One region of the Saccharopolyspora sp. NPDC049357 genome, then DNA from elsewhere that is predicted to be linked to it. Evidence: riboswitches for the same ligand, from Rfam matches in the RefSeq annotation. Region 1 holds a riboswitch; the other holds the start of a gene.
The links. A riboswitch is a leader RNA that binds a small molecule or an ion and turns the genes downstream of it on or off. The one in region 1 is predicted to bind thiamine pyrophosphate.
Positions count from the first base shown of each region.

Region 2: linked by a shared signal. The riboswitch ahead of thiD (bifunctional hydroxymethylpyrimidine kinase/phosphomethylpyrimidine kinase) and the one ahead of thiO (glycine oxidase ThiO) in region 1 are both predicted to bind thiamine pyrophosphate.

Region 1 covers NZ_JBFAQJ010000009.1:129,309-136,880, forward strand. The annotation lists gene AB0J91_RS10505 (SIS domain-containing protein) at 1-494, opposite strand, end outside; gene AB0J91_RS10510 (GntR family transcriptional regulator) at 765-1,520, shown strand; gene AB0J91_RS10515 (hypothetical protein) at 1,742-2,515, shown strand; gene AB0J91_RS10520 (S1 family peptidase) at 2,682-3,806, shown strand; gene thiE (thiamine phosphate synthase) at 3,884-4,555, opposite strand; TPP riboswitch at 4,857-4,964, shown strand; gene thiO (glycine oxidase ThiO) at 4,956-6,074, shown strand; gene thiS (sulfur carrier protein ThiS) at 6,071-6,271, shown strand; gene AB0J91_RS10540 (thiazole synthase) at 6,274-7,038, shown strand; gene AB0J91_RS10545 (FUSC family protein) at 7,239-7,572, opposite strand, start outside.
Region 2 covers NZ_JBFAQJ010000063.1:13,700-21,271, forward strand. The annotation lists gene AB0J91_RS31430 (hypothetical protein) at 1-107, shown strand, start outside; gene AB0J91_RS31435 (hypothetical protein) at 123-512, shown strand; gene AB0J91_RS31440 (polysaccharide pyruvyl transferase family protein) at 613-1,731, shown strand; gene AB0J91_RS31445 (hypothetical protein) at 1,722-1,991, opposite strand; gene tenA (thiaminase II) at 2,216-2,926, opposite strand; gene thiD (bifunctional hydroxymethylpyrimidine kinase/phosphomethylpyrimidine kinase) at 3,048-3,845, opposite strand; TPP riboswitch at 3,833-3,925, opposite strand; gene AB0J91_RS31460 (lipoyl domain-containing protein) at 3,967-4,203, opposite strand; gene AB0J91_RS31465 (hypothetical protein) at 4,377-5,117, shown strand; gene AB0J91_RS31470 (hypothetical protein) at 5,357-5,554, shown strand; gene AB0J91_RS31475 (AMP-binding protein) at 5,769-7,406, shown strand; gene orn (oligoribonuclease) at 7,468-7,572, shown strand, end outside.

The sequences.
Region 1 (7,572 bases):
AGCAGGTACAGCGCGAGCAGCGTGGCGCTGTAGGTCTTGGTGGCGGCGACCGCCTGCTCCGCGCCGGCGCGGATGTTCAGCGACAGCTCGGCCGCCGAGGCCAGCGGGGAGTCGGTGGTGTTGGTGACCGCCACGGTGAGCGCACCGCTGGCCCGGCCGGACTCGGTGACCGCGACCAGGTCGGGTGAACCGCCGCTCTGGCTGACGGTCAGCAGCAGCACGTCGGTGAGGTCGGGTCGCGCGCCGTAGAGCGTGGTGGTCGAGGGCGAGGTCAGGCCGACGGGCAGTTGCAGGAGCACCTCGATCAGGTACTTCGCGTAGAGCGCGGCGTGGTCGCTGGAGCCGCGCGCCGCGAGCAGCGCGAAGCGCGGGCGGCGTTCGGCGACGACCGCCGCGACCTCGGCGAACTGCGCCTGCCCGGCCAGCAGGTCCGCGAAGATCGCGGGTTGCTGGCCGATCTCGTGCTTCATGTGGGTGCCGGGGGTGGCGGACATCTCGGCCCATCCCTTCCATAAGGTCCAGACCAATTCTACCCGGTCCGGAACCGGAGAGCAGCATCGTTCGTCCGATGGTCGGCTTCAGCACGGCCGCTGGAGCGTCACGGATTGTGGTGAGCGACACTCATTGTCAACAGGAATCGGCGTTAGTGTGCACGCACACCAAAGTCTGAATTGATCAGTGCGGACGATCTGCCGGAGACGCGTTTCGCGGGGCCGCGCAGTCGGGCATGCTCGGAGGTCAGGCTGCGGCGGGTAGGAGGAACGATGCTCGACACGACCGTGTCCGGCGGGGCGGATTCGCAGGGCCGCGCACCACGGGAACCGAAGTACTGGGGGCTCAAGCAGCACCTGCTCGACCTGCTCCGGTCGATGCCGCCCGGTTCACCGATTCCGACCGAGCGCTCGCTGGCCTCCGAGTTCGACGTCTCGCGCACCACCGTCCGCCAGGCGCTGGCCGAGCTGACCGTCGAAGGCCGGCTGCTCCGCGTGCAGGGCAAGGGCACCTTCGCCGCCAAGCCCAAGGTCGCCCAGCGGCTCCAGCTGTCCTCCTACACCGAGGACATGCGGGCCCAGGGCAGGCAGCCGACCTCCCGGCTGCTGGAGGTCGTCGAGGAGGCCGCCGACGAGGAGCTCGCCGTCCTGCTGGGCACCAAGGCCGGTTCCGCCGTGCTGCGGCTGCGCAGGCTGCGGCTGGCCGACGCCGAACCGATGGCGATCGAGACCACGCACCTGCCGCTGGCCCGCTTCCGCGGCCTGACCGCGAAGCTGGAATCGGGCGGGTCGCTCTACCAGGTGCTGCGGGAGACCTTCGAGGTCGAGCTCGGGCACGCCGAGGAGACCATCGAGACCGCCCTGGCCAGCCCGGAGGAGGCCGAACTGCTCGGCTCCGACGTCGGCCTGCCGATGCTGCTGCTGTCCCGGCACTCGTTCGACACCGAGGGGCGCCCGGTCGAATGGGTCCGCTCCATCTACCGCGGTGACCGGTACAAGTTCGTCGCGCGACTCAACCCTCCGGCCTGATTCCATAACTGTGCGCAATCGCGTTTTCGCGCAGTGACACCGCTTTTCGTTACACGTCGTGGGAGTCCTCACGAAAGCCGCCGAGGCGGAGAAATCCGGCCCCGCACGCGCGTTGGTGATGCAGATGTGCGACTCCAATTGCGTGTGTGAGGGAAATGGCGAGGGGCGGAGCGGATTCGGCTGAAGATCAGCCGGAGAAGCAGAGCGAGAAGAAGACGCAGGTGTCACCGGCGCAGGTCGGCGGTGCGGCGCTGGCGTCGGTGACGGCGGCCTTCCTGGGCTCGCGGCTCGGGGTCGCGGGAACCGTCGTGGGCGCGGGCCTGACCAGCGTGATCATCACGATCGGCGGCGCGCTCTACCAGCGGTCGATCGAGAAGACCAGGGAGAAGGCGGTGGTCGCCGCCGCGCGCGCCTCGGTGCTGCGGCAGCGCCGAACCCAGTCCGCCCAGGTCACGGGCACCGAGGAAGCGACCCGGAAGATCCAGGTCTCGGGCACCGAGGAAGCGACCCGGAAGATCCAGGTCACGGGCCTGCAGTGGCCGGGTGGCGAAGCCGTCGAGGAGTCCTCCGCCGAGAGCTCCGGCACCCGAACCGTGCTCTCCCCGCCGGTGCCGCGCCGCAGGTGGGGGCGCTGGACCCTGGTCGGCGCGACCTGCGCGGCGGTGTTCGCGGTGAGCATGCTGCTGGTGACCGGCTTCGAGGGGCTCACCGGCCGCCCGCTGTCGGGTGGTGACGGCACGACGCTCGGGAAGGTGTTCCAGCCCGCGCCGCGAGCTCCGGTCAAGACCGCGCCCGTCGCGCCCACGACCAGCGAACCGGCGCCGACCAGCGAGACGCCGTCGCCGGAACCATCCGCTCCGCCGACCAGCTCGCAGCAACCCGCCCCGAGCGAGCCGCCGACGCAGCAGCCGAGCGAAACCGGTTCGCCCACAACGCAATCCTCGACCACCGAACCGACCTCCGAGTCGATCGCTCCAGGACTGCCGCTCCGATAACTGCGAAAAACGGTGAAATGATCCTGATTCCGGTGCTGATCAAGGAGCAATCGGAGTTGTTTTGCGCACATTGCGCTAAAAGCTGGATGTGATTCCCCTGAGAAAATCTGATACTGGACCGGCGACGGGGCCTTGAGAGATCAGGTCATCACAAGGGAGACACGAGATGAAACGTAGACTCGCGGCTCGCATTGCCGGGACCGTTCTGGTCACCGCGGGCACGGTCGCCGCGCTGACCATGCCGGCCACCGCCACCGCACCCACCGCCGTCCCGGTGGCGGGCACGCTGCTCCAGGCGATGCAGCGAGACCTCGGCCTCACCGAGCAGCAGGCCCTCGGTCGGCTTCAGCTCGAATCCGCCGCTCAGCGCACCGAGAGCACCCTGCGCGACGCGTTGGCCGACTCCTTCGGCGGCGCCTACTTCGACTCCGCCACCGGCAAGCTCGTCGTCGGCGTGACCGACGCGGCCCGCTCCGAGCAGGTCCGCGCCGCCGGTGCCGAGGTCCGCCAGGTCGCGTTCAGCACGAAGCAGCTCAACGGGGTCGTCGACGGTCTCAACGCGGGCAAGGCCCAGGCGCCGAAGAGCGTCACCGGCTGGTACGCGAGCAACAAGCAGAACGCCGTCGTCGTCACCGCCAAGCCGGGTGCCGCGGCCGAGGCCGCGCAGTTCGCGCAGGCCGCGGGCGTGCCCGCCGAGGCGGTGAAGGTCGTCGAGTCGCAGGAGCAGCCCCGGACGCTGATGGACGTGGTGGGCGGCAACGCCTACTACATCGGCAGCGGCGCTCGCTGCTCCGTCGGTTTCGCCGTGGAGGGCGGGTTCGTCTCCGCCGGCCACTGCGGCGGCACCGGCGACACCACCACCGAGCCCAGCGGCACCTTCGAGGGCTCGTCCTTCCCCGGTGATGACCACTCCTTCATCTCCGTCGGCACCGACGACAGCCCGCAGGCCGCGGTGAACGACTACAACGGCGGCACGGTTGCCGTGGCCGGTTCCACGGAGGCCTCGGAGGGCGCGTCGATCTGCCGCTCCGGTTCCACCACCGGCTGGCACTGCGGCACGCTGGAGGCCAAGAACCAGTCCGTGCAGTACGAGCAGGGCACCGTCGAGGGCCTGACCCGCACCGACGTCTGCGCCGAGCCGGGCGACTCCGGTGGCTCGTTCATCTCGGGCGACCAGGCCCAGGGCATGACCTCGGGTGGCTCGGGCGACTGCACCAGCGGTGGCACGACCTACTTCCAGCCGGTCAACGAGGCCCTGTCGGCCTACGGCGTCTCCCTTCTGACCCAGTGATCGGTGACAGCGGCTCCCGCTGACACCACGTCACGCACGACGACCCCCGGGATTCCCGGGGGTCGTTCGTCGTCAGGTCAGGCGAGCCGTGCCCGGAGGTCGCGGGCGGCGGCTTCGGGATCGTCGGCGGCGGTGATCGCGCGGACCACCACGATGCGCTCGGCACCCGCCTCGATGGCCTCGTCGAGGTTCTCCGGGCCGATGCCGCCGATGGCGAACCACGGACGGCCGTGCCCCCGGTGCTCGGCGGTGTGCCGGACCAGGTCGATGCCCGCGGCGGGACGGCCGGGCTTGGTCGGGGTCGTCCACACCGGTCCGGTGCAGAAGTAGTCCACGCCCGGCTCGGTCGCCGCCGAGTCGGCCTGGGCGATGTCGTGCGTGGAGCGGCCGATCACCACCTGGTCGCCGACCACGCGACGGGCGATGTCCACCGGCAGGTCGTCCTGGCCCAGGTGCAGCACGTCGGCCTCCGCCGCTATCGCGACGTCCGCGCGGTCGTTGACCGCCAGCAGAGCGCCGTGCCGCACGCAGGCCTCGGCCAGCACCTCCAGCGCGGCGAGCTCGTGACGGGCCTCCAGCGGAGCGCCGCCCGGGCCCTTGTCGCGCAGCTGGATGATGTCGACACCACCGGCGAGCGCGGCGTCAACGAACTCCGCGAGGTCACCTCGCTCGCTGCGAGCGTCGGTGCACAGGTACAACTTCGCCTCGGCGAGGCGCGCGCGAATCCCGAAGCCGTCCAATCCAGGCATGTCCCCCACCCTAAGGCCTGTCTCGCGGTCCTTTTGCTTGGCGGTGCGGGTGGCGGAAACCCCCGAAGGGGAAAGCGCAGCGGCTCCGTGGTCTCCGTGCGCCGCTCCTGATGTATTCCGCTTACCCAGGGGGTGGACATCGGCGTCGCGGCGTACTCGCCACGAAGCCGCTCAGAACCCGCGGCGGTGCGAGCTGAGCCCCACACCTGAAACAGTGGCTCCGCCGCCTTCCTAGGCAGCTCCTGTGCGTTTGTCCCGTACCAGGCGCTGACGTTGCGATCTGCGGGCGGGTACTGTGGATGGCGGTGAGCACGGGAGCCCGGCGGACCGGGCTGAGAGGGAGCGCAGGGCTCCGACCGTCGAACCTGATCCGGGTCATGCCGGCGCAGGGAGCGTGGAGTTGTCTGAGAAACGAACCGATCATGTCGTCGTGGTGGGCGGCGGAGTCGTCGGCCTGTCGGTGGCCTGGCGCGCTGCCGCGGTCGGCAACCGGGTGAGCCTGGTCGATCCGGCCCCCGCCTCGGGTGCCTCGTACGTCGCGGGCGGGATGCTCGCACCTCTCGCCGAGGCGTGGCCCGGCGAGGAAGAACTCCTCGAACTGGGCTCGACGTCGCTGAACCGCTGGCCGGACTTCGCCGACGAGCTGAGCCGCGCGGCCGGTCTGCCGTCCGGGCTGCGCACCGAGGGAACGCTGATGTTCGGCGTCGACGGCGCCGACCGCGAAGAGCTCGACAACGTCGCCGGATACCTGGCCGGACTGGGCCGCAGCGTCACTCGGCTGACGGGCCGCGAACTGCGCAGGCGAGAGCCATCGTTGGGTCCCGCGGTGCGCGGTGGCCTGGAAGTGCCCGGTGATCTCGCGGTGGACAACCGGCTCGCGCTGACCGCGCTGCGGGCGGCGGCGGAGGCGGCGGGCGTGGAGTTCATCGCCGAACGCGCCGAGGTGGTCCGGCAGGGCGCGGTCGAGCTCGCCGAGTCCACTGTGGAGTGCGATGTCGCGGTGATCTCCGCAGGCGCGCACTCGGGTTCGCTGCACCCGGCGCTCGCCGACCGGATCCGCCCGGTCAAGGGCGAGATCCTGCGGCTGCGGCGACGCGCCACCGCGCTGCCACCGCCGACCCGCACCGTGCGCGGCCCGGTGCGCGGCAGGCCCTGCTACCTGGTGCCGCGCGACGACGGGGGAGTGGTGCTCGGCGCCACCCAGCACGAGGTCGGCTTCGACACCGAGGTCACCGTCGGGGGCGTCCGCGACCTGCTCGCCGACGCCGAGACCGTGATGCCGGGCATCGCCGAGTACGCGCTGGTCGAGGCCACCGCCGGGCTGCGCCCGAGCACCACCGACAACCTGCCGGTGATCGGCTGGCTGGAGCCGGGAGTGCTCGCCGCCACCGGGCACCACCGAGGCGGGTTCCTGCTCACGCCGGTCACCGTCGACGCCGTGCTGGCGCTGCTGCGCGGCGAAGAGCCGGAACCGCTGATCAAGGCCACCGATCCGAGCCGTTTGGGAGGACAGCAGTGAACGTCGTGATCAACGGCGACGCGCGGGAGGTCGCCGCGGGCGCCACCCTCGCGTCAGTGCTGGACGACTTCGGCGTGCCGGAACGAGGCGTGGCCGTGGCGCTGGACGGCGCGGTGGTGCCGCGCGCGTCGTGGCCCGCCACGGCGCTGCACGCCGACGCCACCATCGAAGTCCTCACCGCAGTGCAAGGAGGGTGACCGTGGACGACCCATTGCTGATCGCCGGCCGCGAGTTCGGTTCGCGCCTGATCACCGGGACCGGCGGGGCGAACAACCTCGCCGTGCTGGAGCGCGCGCTGATCGCCTCCGGAACCGAGCTGACGACCGTCGCGATGCGCCGCGCCGACGCAGGTGGCGGCACCGGTGTCCTCGACCTGCTGCGCAAGCTCGGCATCGAGGCGCTGCCCAACACGGCGGGCTGCCGCACCGCGGCCGAAGCGGTGCTCACCGCGCAGCTCGCCCGCGAAGCCCTGGGCACCAACTGGGTCAAGCTGGAGGTGGTGGCCGACGAGGACACCCTCCTGCCCGACCCGATCGAGCTCATGGACGCGGCGGAGCAGCTGGTGGACCAGGGTTTCGTCGTCCTCGCCTACACCAACGACGACCCGGTCCTGGCGCTGAAGCTGGAGGAGGTCGGCTGCGCGGCGGTCATGCCGCTGGGCTCGCCGATCGGCACCGGACTGGGCATCCGCAACCCGCACAACATCGAGATGATCGTCTCCCGCGCCACCGTCCCGATCGTCCTCGACGCGGGCATCGGCACGGCCTCCGACGCGGCCCTGGCGATGGAGCTCGGCTGCTCGGCGGTCCTCCTGGCCACCGCCGTCACCCGTGCCCAGGACCCCGAGCGCATGGCCACGGCGATGCGCAGCGCCGTCGAAGCGGGCCGCCTGGCCTCGCAAGCCGGAAGGATCCCCCAACGCTTCTGGGCCCAAGCCTCAAGCCCCGGCACCCCCATGGGCTGACACCCCCAACACCCACCCTGACAGCACTCCCGAGCCCGGGCGCAGCCTTCGAACTTCGCGCGAATTTCGAACGGACCCCCGCGCCCGGGCGTGTCTTCCCAGGTCAAAGCCCGAAGCCTGGGGTCGTATTCGAATTTCGCGCGAAATTCGAGTCGGAACTTCGGCGTTCGAACTTCGCGCGAAATTCGAAAGACCCGGCCTCAGCGGATGTGGAGGCGTTCGGGGCGGACGAAGCTGATCGTGTAGCTCTTCCAGGGGTTGTCGTAGCCGAAGGTCCGGTCGATGGCCTGGCGGGCGTGGAGGGCGTTCTCGACCAGGGAGCTCGCCAGGAGTTCCGAGGCCGGGGCGCCGCTCGCCGGGATGTCGGGGATCTTCGCCGTGGCCTTGCCGCCCAGCAGGTCGTCGACCGCGCGCAGCGCCGGAACCGCGACCTTGCGCTCCTCGGCGGGGCGGAAGGCCAGCGTGGCGACGTCCTGGCGGAGCGCGTCGAGCGCGATCGCCGCGGCGCGGGTGGCGTGGTTGTCGTCGGTCTCC
Region 2 (7,572 bases), on a different contig from region 1:
TCACGCTGCCCGAGCAGCGCGACGACGTGCAGACCTACACGATTCCCATCGAGCAGCAGCACACCAACAACGGAGCGCCGCAGGCTCCCAGTGCGCGGCAGAACTGATCAGGGAGGCGACTCGTGGAAATGCTGGTGCTGATGTTCGTCTGCGGCCTCGCGGTGGCCACCCTGGTGTTCTGGCCGCTGCTCCACCGGGCGCAGCGCAAGGCGACCGAATCGAAGCCGACCGCTCCGCACGGCAAGCACGCGCTGAGGGCGACTTCAGCCCCGGAGGACTCCGCCACCGCACCGGAGGCGAGCGGCTCGGACGAGAAGACCGACCGCGAAGGTGACGGCGAGGCCACGCAGCCGGTGAAGATCGAGGCGACCGCACCGAGGCCTCGCGAACCGGAACCGATGGAGATGCCGGAGCTGCCGACCGACATCTTCGACGCCCGCTACCGGGCCAGGTTCAACCGCACCAAGCGGCGCCTGGAGCGCATCCGCGCGGAGATCACCAACGCCGGCTGACCCCGGCCGTCCGGCCCGTGCGGTGCGACATTGGTACGGGCATTTTGCCGGTTGCTAGGTTCGAAGGCGAACCTGGCAACCTACGGCTGGAGTCTCCCCGGTGAAGAACCCGCCCCGGATCTACCTCGTCGCCACGACAGGCCACCCCAACTACGGCGACGAGCTGATCGCCGCGGCCTGGCTCAAGCACCTGGCGAAGGTGGCTCCCCAAAGCGAGGTCTGGCTGGACTCCCCCAACCCGGGGCCCAGCGCCGTGCTGCTCTCCCACCTGCACCCGAACGTCAAGTTCACCGACACCTTCTGGCGCTTGTGCTGGGAGGCGCCCGACGACGAGCCGTGGTCGGTCGCGGCCTTCGTGCAGCACGCGATCCACAACCCCGGCCTGGCGCCGCGCTGGGTCTCCGGCATCGACCTCGCCTCGCAGATGGACCTGTTCCACGTGATCGGCGGCGGCTTCATCAACGGCATCTGGCCGCGCCACATCGGCCTGCTCGCGGCCACCGCGGCCGCCGCGCACCGCTCCGGCGGCCGGGCGGTGATGACCGGGCAGGGCCTGTCGCCGATCGCCGAGGCCGCCGAGCCGCTGCTGCGCAGCCTCGCCGAGCAGTTCGAGGTCGTCGACGTCCGCGACGAGCCGTCGGCATCGCTGCTGATCGAACCGTCGGTCACCGGTGACGACATGTTCTTCGGCGTCGAACCCGGGCTCTTCCGCACCGACGACGACGATCTCCGCGACGTCGTGGTGTGCATGCAGTCGGACCTGCTCGACGAGTCGGTGCCCGCGCTGGCCGGGTTCCTGCTGGACACGCTGCGCGAGTGGCGGGTCGAGCCGGAGCAGGTGGCCTTCGTGGAGGGCATCCCGCGCGCCGACCGCGAGGTGTTCTCGCTGGTCGAGCACGATCTGCCGGGCGCCCGGTTCCACGCGTTCGACGAGATCATGCGCGACGGACTGCCCGCCAAGCCCGGCCAGCGGTGGCTGTCGACGCGGTTCCACCTGCACCTCATGGCCGCCGCCGCGGGCGCGAGCGGGGTCGCGGTGTCGATCAACTCGGGGTACTACACCAACAAGCACCGGTCGTTGATCGACCGCGGTTCCGGCTGGGAGCTGAGCGAGGGCCTGCGGATTCCGTCGAGCCCCAGCGCCGGCGGCTTCAGCTCCGCCGCGCTGCGCGAGTTGCAGCAGCGCAAGGCGGCGCTGGCGAAGGCGATCTACGGCTGAGGGACCCGGTCCTGCTCGATGCGCACGGTGTCGGCGAGCGCGTTGGTCTCCTCCGGGGTGCGCGACTCGGGGATCTCGCACTCCGGGACCTCGGGCTCGACCGCCGACTGCGGCCAGATCTGGGGCGCCTCGATGCCGGGAAGCAGCTGCGCGGACTCGGGGGTCTCGCGACCGTCCCCGCGACGGTCGGCGATGTAGAACGGCGCGGCGGCCAGGATCGGGATCGACATCCCGAGAAAAACGATCAGAAGTGAAGACATTGCCCCAGAACTCCATCCACGCCCGCGGAAGATTCCGCCACTCACAAACGCCCTGCTAGGACAGGGGGCTCGCCCAGCATGTCGTTGTGCGAGCCACTTCGTTAACACCGCAAGATTGTGTCACGCATCACATGATGAATCACGCTGTGGTGCAACCCGAAACGGATGACGGCCCGCCACTACCGGCGAGCCGTCATCGGTGTTCTCGAAACGCGAAACCCTTGTCACGCAAGGAATTTCGCGGTGGGCCAGGTTTCCTTGACCCACGCGCCGTTCCAGAACACCCACTCGTACTCGGTCGCCCGGGTGAACGCGGCGAACATCTGCTCGCGCGTCGCGTCGTCCGAGCGCTCCGCGACCTTGTCGACGAGCTCCCGGGCGGCCAGCACGGCCTCGGCGAACTCGTCGTCGGCGTAGGTGGTGATCCACGCCTTGTAGGGGTGACCCTCGATGTCGCCGGTGGCGTCGAGGATCTTGCTGCCGACGTACTGGTACACCCAGAAGCACGGCAGGATCGCGGCCAGCAGCACCGGGTACGACTCGGTCAGCGCGCAGGAGCGCAGGTAGGACGTGTAGGCCAGGCACGACGGCGAGGTGTCCACACCGGAGATCTCCTCGTCGGTCAGGCCGAACTCGGCGACGTAACCGGCGTGCAGCCGCCGCTCCTCCACCAGCGCGCCCTGCGCGGCCCCGGCGAGGAACGCCGCGTCGGCGGCGTCATCGGCCCTGGTCGCCGCGGCCGACAGCGCCTGCGCGAAGCCGACCAGGTATCGCGCGTCCTGAACGATGTAGAAGGCGAAGACGTCCCGTTCCAGGCTGCCGTCCGCCAGCGCCTTGTTGAACGGGTGGTCCACGATCGCCTGCTGCAATCCGGCGGTGCGCTCCCACGCCTGGGCGCAGAACCCTCCGGCGGGCGGAGCGGGCAACGTGCTCATGAGAACCCCTCGCAGAAGTCGGAATCTCGGGTGCGGTGGCGAAGCGGCGGGCGGTTCTGGTCCGAACCGTCGATGATCGAAGTCCGTTCTGCCCGGACAGTTCCCACCAGGACGGCCCCGCTCACCACCAGTGGTGGAAGTGGTGCACCGGACCGTGGCCGCGGCCGACGTCGAGGCGCTCAGAGGCGCGCAGGGCCTCGGTGAGGTACTGCTTGGCCTCGCGGACGGCCTCCAGCCAGTCCGGGCGCTGCGGGCGCAGCGCCGCGATCGCCGCCGAGAGCGTGCACCCGGTGCCGTGATCGTTGGTGGTGGCCACCCGCTCGCTGCTGAGGAACTCCGCCAGCCCGTCGCCGTAGAGCAGGTCGACGCTCGACTCGCCGCTGAGGTGCCCGCCCTTGAGCAGCACCTGCTTGGCGCCGAGCGCGGCCAGCCGCTCGGCCTGCGCGGGCATCTCGTCGGGACCGCCGATCTCGGCTTCGCCGAGCAGGTCGGCCGCCTCCGGCAGGTTCGGCGTGATCAGGTCCACCCTCGGCAGCAGCTCGTCGCGCAGCGCACCGACGGCCTCCGGCGCGAGGAGCCGGTCACCGCTCTTGGCGACCATGACCGGATCGAGCACCACGAACCGAGGCGAGTAGCGCTCCAGCACGGCCGTGACCGCGCGGATGACTTCGGCGTTGGCGAGCATGCCGATCTTGACGGCGTCCACCCGGACGTCGTCGAGCAGCGTCACCAGCTGGTCGGTGATGAAGCCCGGCGGGACCTCCTGCACCCGGCTCACCCCGGTGGTGGTCTGCGCGACCAGCGCGGTGATCACCGACATGCCGTAGGCGCCGTTGGCCGAGAACGCCTTGAGATCTGCCTGGATACCGGCGCCACCGCTGGGGTCGGTCCCGGCGATGGTCAGCACATTGGGAGCCATGACGTCCCTCCGCTAGTACGAGCTAGGTCAGGTTCAACGGGTCTGTTCTCAGCCCTGGCAGGGCACCCCGCGTCACTGCCACCAACCTAACAACCCAGGGCAAGCCCCCGGCCCGCGCGGTTCACTCGATCAACCCGATCACCTGGCCCACGTGGAGCACTTCGCCCCGCTTCACCTGGTGCCACAGGGTTCCCGTTGCCAGCGCCGACACCCGGATCGCGGCGCCGTCGGTCTCCGCGGGACGCAGCTCGGCCAGCGGCTGCCCCGCCCGCACCCCGCTCCCGTCGGAGGCCAGCCAGCGCACCAGCCGCCAGCGGGCCGGGCCCGTGCGCTCACCCGGCAGGTGAAGATCGGTCATCCCAACCCCCCGGCTTCCAAGAGCCGCAAGAATGCGACGAATGCCGCAGCGGATGAGCCCAGCGGAGGGAAAAGCCACCCCGATGGAGCAGTGCGACCGCGATCGATTTCACACCGTGAAAGCCCCCACCGGAAGGCAAGGTCATCCTCCGCAGCCGACTAAAGTGGAGGGCGATGGAAACCACGACCGATGCCCCAGGCTTCGCCCGCTCGCGCCGGCAGCGTTCTGAACAGGACCCCGCGCAGATCTGGGCGCCGCTAGCGGACCTGACCGAGGCCGCCGTCGCGGCCGCCGGATCGGGGACGGTGGCGATCACCCGCGGTTTTGACCGCAACAGCCGTCAGCGCGCCAAGGCACTGCGCGATCTGCTGGCCCGACGCGACGTGCCCGCGATCGAGGTCACGCCCGCCCCGGGCAGCGACCGGTTGCTGGCCGACGTGGCGGTCAGCGCCGTGGTCAACCTGATCGGCGCCGGTTCGTGGCAGCCCTACCGGCTCGCCGCGCAGCTGCGCGCACCGGTGCTGACCCCCAAGCCCGGCACCGAGCCGGGTGACGAGGTCAGCCGGGATGTCATCGCCCTGGCCGGCGAGGAGTCCGGCAAGCGCGACGTCGCGCTCTCGCACGTCGCGGTGCGCGGCGACAAGCCCGCCGAGGGCCGGCTCACCGTCTCCTTCGACGACACCGAGCAGGTCATCGACGGCGGCTGGCTGACCGCCACCGTGACCGGCGACCAGCTCAGCGTCCAGTTCGGCGGCCAGGAGCAGGACGAGCGGTCGATCAACACCGGCAAGATCCGAATCGAGGCGTCCGACGCGCCGCACCGCCTGGTGCGCGACGAGCTCCCGATCGCCGACTTCGAAGGCGCGGTCGTGCTCTCCGCCGAGCCCGCCGGGCTGAAGGTACGCCCGGTCTGACGGTTTCTTGGGCCGGACGAGTGTCGTCGGCTAACAGCGTTCGCTCAGGGGCGATTCCCGGTTGGGGGGGTCGCCCCTGAGTTGCGTTCGGGCCCGCGAACCCGGCCGTGACCGCGCACACTTTCCCGTTGTTTCGGCGAAACGCCGTCACGCCCCTCGGATCGGTGCGTCCCTCCACCAGGAGCGCGCGCTGCGCGGCTTCACCGCACCAAGCGGATCGGCACAGGGAGGCTGGGACTGTGGGGTCCAACCAGGAGTGGCACGTCAGTTGCCGCGACGTCGCCGGACGGCGACGAGACATGTCGGTGTTCGTCAACCACGGCCGGGTCGTCATCGTCGCGCCGCCTGGGGAGACGGCGGTGCTCTCACCGCTGGAGGTCGGCCGCTTGCGCGCGGCCCTGCGCGACGCGGTGGTCACCGCCGCCGACGTCGACTAGGACCCTGGGGGTCGGCGCGGCGGGAGAGGCTCCCCCTTCCCCGCCGCGCCGTCTAACTTCGCCCATCGCGGCTGGCGAGGAGCGGCGAGGACGGGAGCCGTTCCGCTCTCGCGCGATCGCGGAACCGGGATACTCGACACGGAGGACTTGGCCGGGAGGATTACTCACGGCACAATCTACTCCCGAGTAGGTTTCACGGACGAGGGGTGACCGAGTGAGCGTTCTGCGGCGACTGCCCAGCTTTCTGACCAACCACGCCGCACCGGCACTGCACACCTTGTTCGTGCTGGTGAAACAAGGCGTCGTGCGGCCCATGAGGCCGGACAAGCTGGTGCGCATCGCGCTCGCCTACCGGCGGTGGGGCATCACCCTGCCGCTCGGCTTCGCCGTCGGCGCCGCCCGCCACCCCGATCGCCCCGCCGTGATCGACGAGCGCGGCGCGCTCAGCTACGCCGAACTCGCCACCCGCACCACGCGCCTGGCCGCCGCGCTGCGCGACCGCGTGCCCGGCAAGACCCGCATCGGCGTGCTGACCCGCAACCACCACGGACCCGTCGAGGTCATCGTCGCCGCGGCCAAGCTCGGCGTCGACGTGGTGCTGCTCAACGTCGGGCTCAGCACCCGCCAGCTCGCGGACGTGCTCGCCGAGCAGGACGTCAGCGTGCTCGTCCTCGACGAGGAGTTCACCGGGCACCTGCAGGACCTGCCCGGCGACCTCGACGTCGTCCTCGGCTGGGCCGACGGCCCCACCGAGCACAACACCCTCGACCACCTCATCGCCACCGGCACCGGCAAGCAGGTGCCCCGGCCCAAGCGGCACTCGCGGCTGATCGTGCTCACCTCCGGCACCACCGGCACGCCCAAGGGCGCCCGCCGCCCCGACCCGCCGAGCCTGAACCCGGCCGGCGCGGTGTTCTCCCGCATCCCGCTGCGAGCGGGCGAACGCGTGCTGCTCAGCGCTCCCCTGTTCCACACCTGGGGGATCGCCGGATTCCAGCTCTCCGCCGTCCTCGGCGCCACCTTGGTGCTGCGCCGCAAGTTCGACGCGATCGACACGCTGCGCACCATCCAGCGGCACCGCGTCGGCGGCATGTTCGGCGTTCCGGTCATGCTCCAGCGGATGCTCGACCTGCCCGCCGAGGAGCGCGAGCGCTTCGACACCTCGTCGCTGCGCGTCGTCGCCGCCAGCGGCTCCGCGCTGCCCGGTGACCTGGCCACCACGTTCCAGCGCGCCTTCGGCCCGGTCCTCTACAACCTCTACGGGTCCACCGAGGTCTCCTGGGTGAGCATCGCCACGCCCGCCGACCTGCGCGCCGCACCGTCCTCGGCCGGGCGGCCACCGCGCGGCACCACCGTGCGCATCCTCGACGACAAGGGCGAACCCGTCCGCCGCGGCGAGACCGGCCGCATCTTCGCCGGCAACGACATGCTGTTCGACGGCTACACCAACGGCAAGAGCCGCGAACGCCACGAAGGGCTCATGTCCACCGGTGACCTGGGACGGTTCGACCACTCCGGGCGGTTGTTCATCGCGGGCCGCGAGGACGACATGATCATCTCCGGTGGCGAGAACATCTACCCCAAGGAAGCCGAGGACGCCATCGCCGGAATCGCGGAGGTCTCCGAAGCCGCCGTCATCGGCGTCGACGACGCCGACTTCGGCCAGCGCCTGGCCGCGTTCGTCGTCCCGCGCGAGAAGGGCTCCATGGACGCCGACCAGGTGCGCGACCACGTCCGCAGCCGGGTGTCGAAGTTCGCCGTCCCCCGCGACGTGATCTTCCTGGACGAGCTCCCCCGCAACGCCACCGGCAAGGTCGTCCCCCGCGAACTCCGGACGCACCTCGACGGGTAGAAGCTTTCGATCCCGACACTCTTCCCGCGATCAACCGGTCGCGGGAGTTAGGCTGCGTCGAGTGAATGACCGTCTAGTGTGGATCGACTGCGAAATGACCGGGCTGGAGCTCGGCAAGGACGCGTTGATCGAGATCGCCGCCCTGGTCACGGACGCGGACCTCAAC